2 regions of the Streptomyces sp. NBC_01445 genome follow, and region 1 is predicted to be linked to the other one. Evidence: riboswitches for the same ligand, from Rfam matches in the RefSeq annotation. Region 1 holds a riboswitch; the other holds the start of a gene.
What was found. Region 1 has a riboswitch for cyclic di-AMP ahead of OG574_RS20830 (C40 family peptidase). Riboswitches for the same ligand answer to the same signal wherever they lie in the genome.

Region 1 (2,195 bases):
TACATCGCATAGGCCTGGGCGAGGGTCTTCTCGAAGCCGTCGGCGGCCTGAGCCGCGAAGTCCTCCTCGTCGATCAGCTCGTTCTTCAGGTTCGAGATCTTGGCGCTGAACGACTTCGGCGGGAACTTCTTGGGGTCCAGGTCGAGGTCGCGGCAGACCAGGGCCATGAGGCGCTTGGAGTCGGCGGCGTCGTAGATCGAGAACGACGATGTGAAGCCGAGCTTCTTCGACTCGCGGCGCAGGATGCGGACGCAGGCGCTGTGGAACGTCGACACCCACATCGCGTTCGCCCGCGGGCCGACGAGGGACTCGACGCGCTCCTTCATCTCGCCCGCGGCCTTGTTCGTGAACGTGATCGCGAGGATCTGGCCGGGGTGCACACCGCGCTCGCCGAGGAGGTAAGCGATGCGGTGCGTGAGCACGCGGGTCTTGCCGGAACCCGCGCCCGCCACGATGAGCAGCGGGGAGCCGCCGTGGACGACGGCCGCCTTCTGGTTCTCGTTCAGCCCGTCGAGGAGCGCCGCCGGGTCGAGCGCCGGGCGTGGGGCGCCGTCCCGGTAGTACTCGTCTCTGGCCGGGGGCACGTCGAACTTCCCGTCGAACAAGTCGTCCGGAACATGCTCCGGAGCCGTGTCGTCCTCGGGCGGCGGCGGGGCATGCTCCTCACTGGCCTTCGAAGCCGTGAGGTCCGCCAGGAAGCTGTCGTCAAAGAGGCTGCTCATCGCTCTACGAGTCTAGGCCGCCCCACTGACACCCACGGCCGTCCCGGAAACTTCCCCCGACTTCACGCGCCCGGCCACCTCTCGTAGTGCGGTAATTACCCTCAGCGAGGGTTACCGGAGGTCACGAACAAGATTGCCGAAGGTCACGAAAATGTATCGGGCATATCGAACATCAACCTTCACAGCAGCCACACGAGTTGGCTAGCGTGCTCCGCGGGCCGCCCGTCCCCCCGCCGGCAACCGCGCCGCGAGCGGGTCGCCCCCGCTGAGTTCAGTACGCCGAGAGGCATGAAACCGGGGACCCACGACCTTTGGGGTGAATCGGCCGACGACCCGTCAGGGCACGGCCGTAGGGCAGCCTTCCGAATCTCCGCCCGAACCCGACAGCTAACCCGGTAGGCGGTCATGGGAAGGAGACGCGACCCTTGGCGTCGCACCGCAAGCCGCGCACCAGAACAGCCGGCCCCCGCACGGCCCCCGTCGCCGGCATCACCACGGCGGCCCTCACCTCCATTGCCCTGCTCTCGCAGACCGCGACCGCCGCCCCCTCGGCGCCGCCGAAGCCGAGCCTGGAAGAGGTCCAGAAGAAGGTCGACACCCTCTACCACCAGGCGGGCGTGGCCACGGAGAAGTACAACGCGGCCAAGGAGCGCACCACCAAGCAGCAGAAGCGCGTCGGCGAGCTGCTCGACGACGTCGCGCAGCGCACCGAGAAGCTCAACAAGGCCCGCCAGGAGCTCGGCACCTTCGCCGCGGCCCAGTACCGCACGGGCGCCGTCTCCGACACCGCGACGCTGCTCCTCGCCGACGACGCGCAGGACTACTTCGACCAGGACCAGCTGATGAGCCGGCTCACGAGCCGCCAGAAGAAGGCCGTCGACGACTACCAGACCGAGCAGGCCGCCACCACGAAGAAGCGCACGGAGGCGGCCAAGAGCCTGGAGACGCTGACCACTTCGCAGGCCACGCTCAAGAGCACGAAGAGGGACGTCCAGCAGAAGCTCGGTGACGCCCGCGAACTCCTGTCGAAGCTGACCGCCGAGGAGAAGGCGCGGCTCGCGGCGATCGAGAAGAAGAAGCAGGAGGCCGCCAGGAAGAAGGCGGAGGAGCTGGCGCGTCAGCAGGCCGAGGCGGAGGCCAAGCGCAAGGCGGCCGAGGAGGCGCGCCAGAAGGAGAACCCGGGCACCGGCACCGGTTCGGGGACGGGCTCCGGGAGCACCAGCGGCGGTTACGCCACCAAGGCCGCGAAGGTCATCGACTTCGCCGAGTCCCAGATGGGCAAGCCGTACGTGTGGGGCGCCACGGGCCCGGACTCGTACGACTGCTCGGGCCTTACGCAGGCCGCGTGGAAGGCGGCCGGCATCACGCTGCCGCGCACGACCTGGGACCAGGTCAAGGTCGGCACGACCGTCACCACGGCCGACGCCAAGCCCGGTGACCTGGTTTTCTTCTACGACGACATCAGCCACGTCG
Region 2 (2,195 bases), 1.4 Mb from region 1:
CGACTTCGCGCCGCGCGCCGACCAGGCCAGCCGCTCGCAGCAGATCGCCGTCGCCGAGAAGGTCCTCGCCGACCAGGGCCCGCGGGCATGGCCGGTCTGCTCGGTCACCTCGGGGCTCACGGCGGACGCCGCCGCCGCCGATGTCGACCCCGGGGCGGCCCTGCCGACCCCGTCGGCGTCGGCCGGTGACTCCGGGAGCGACGACGCGGCGGACGGCGCCGCGAAGGGGGACGCGAGCGACGAGCCGTCGGACTCCGCTTCCTCGGGTGCGAAGGACACCTCCCGAGAGAAGAATCACGACAAGACGGGTGATACCGCAGGTAACACCTCGGATGACTCCAAGGGTGACAAGTCCGGCCGGGACGGCTCGACTTCGACCCCCGCGACGCCCTCGCCGGAGACCTCCGCCGGCTCGGACGCGGCCACCCCGCCCGCCTCCGGCCGGCACCGCGGCGACGCCGCCGCGGACGACACCGCGGACTCCTTGCGCGCCGACGACGGCTCGGGCCGCCATGCCTCACGCGGCGACGAAAGCGGGCGTAAGCAGGCGAATCAGGACGAAGGTGCCTACACCGTGCGCGCCGGCGACAACCTCTGGGACATCGCCGACACCCATGACGTGGACGGCGGATGGGCCGCTCTGTATGCCGAGAACAAGAAGACGGTGGGTGCCGACCCGGACCTCATCCTTCCTGGTCAGAGTCTGGATCTTGGGCTCGAATCGGGCGAAAAGTAGCGGCAGTTCGGGCTGAATGTCCGCTTTGGCGAGAGTGAGAGATGGGTCTCAAAGGCCCTGATCGTCTTTGAAATTCCGGCGATCCACTGCTTACGGTCATCACCGCTCGCCACAGCGGGCCCCGTCGGATGTCACGCCGAATCCTGCCAATGTCCGTACGGGAACAGTCGTCGCGTAAGCGCCGTAGGCAGGAGCGGGGGACCCAAGGTAAGTGCCGGCCCCGGCCGTTGAGAGACGGCCGGACGACCGGCTTGGGGTTAAGTCGCACGCAGGACGTGCGACCGGGCACTCATCCGGCCCGAACCCGACAGCTCACCTCGTAGGCGTCGGTGAGGGGATCTCTCGATGCTGTTTTCCAGCAAGGGCAAGCACCGCCGCCCGTCCAAGGCCGTTCGCGTCGCCACGCTCGCCGGTGTCGCCGGTGCCGCTGTCGCCGTCCCGCTGATGGGTGCCACCGGTGCCTCCGCCGCCACCGCCTCCGAGTGGGACGCGGTCGCGCAGTGCGAGGCCGGCGGCAACTGGTCGATCAACACGGGCAACGGCTACTACGGCGGCCTCCAGTTCTCCTCGTCCACGTGGGCCGCGTACGGCGGCACCGCGTACGCCTCCACCGCCGACAAGGCCTCCAAGGCGCAGCAGATAGCCGTCGCCGAGAAGGTCCTGGCCAGCCAGGGCAAGGGTGCCTGGCCGAGCTGCGGCGTGGGCCTGTCCGCCGCCTCGACCGGCTCCGCCCCGGCCGCCGCCCCGCAGCCGGAGCGCAAGGCCGAGCAGCCGACCACCCGCAGCCAGGAGCGCAAGGCGCCTGCCGCGAAGCAGAAGTCGAAGAAGACCGTCGAGACCCCGGCCGGCAAGAAGGTCAAGAAGGGTGACGGCGAGTACAAGGTGAAGGCCGGCGACACGCTCAGCACCATCGCCGAGGCGCACCACACCAAGGGCGGCTGGGCGAAGCTCTTCAAGCTGAACAAGGACATCGTCGAGGACGCCGACCTGATCTACCCGGGCCAGCAGCTCCACCTCAAGTAAGTAGGAGAGGAGCAGCGGCCCCAGGCCGCTCGGGTACCGGCTTTCGGCGGACGGCCGGTACCACGCCAGGTTCCCCCAAGGACTCCCCGCCCCGGGTGCGCATTCCCCCGTCGCGCCCGGGGCGGGGCTTTGGTGTGTGAGGGGTCCTGGGCTTTCGTCCGTTGTCGGCCGGGACTTTTTGTTCCGTTCGGAAACAATTCGCTCTCGGTTTTGTCCACGGGCCGGTCGGTCGGCTGGCCGATGCCTGGAGCCGGATAGGCTCAGGTGTTGCCGGACCATGCGGCCCGGCGTAGTTGCGTCACATCCCAGAAGGAGATGCTCGTGCCGTCCATCGACGTCGTCGTAGCCCGGGAAATCCTGGACTCCCGAGGCAACCCCACGGTCGAGGTCGAGGTCGGCCTCGACGACGGCAGCACCGGTCGTGCCGCTGTCCCGT

Region 2: linked by a shared signal. The riboswitch ahead of OG574_RS27560 (transglycosylase family protein) and the one ahead of OG574_RS20830 (C40 family peptidase) in region 1 are both predicted to bind cyclic di-AMP.

The regions. Positions count from the first base shown of each region.
Region 1 is NZ_CP109485.1:4,600,290-4,602,484, forward strand. It holds gene pcrA (DNA helicase PcrA) at 1-722, opposite strand, end outside; cyclic di-AMP (ydaO/yuaA leader) riboswitch at 976-1,139, shown strand; gene OG574_RS20830 (C40 family peptidase) at 1,148-2,195, shown strand, end outside.
Region 2 is NZ_CP109485.1:6,032,932-6,035,126, forward strand. It holds gene OG574_RS27555 (transglycosylase family protein) at 1-736, shown strand, start outside; cyclic di-AMP (ydaO/yuaA leader) riboswitch at 906-1,077, shown strand; gene OG574_RS27560 (transglycosylase family protein) at 1,082-1,759, shown strand; gene eno (phosphopyruvate hydratase) at 2,075-2,195, shown strand, end outside.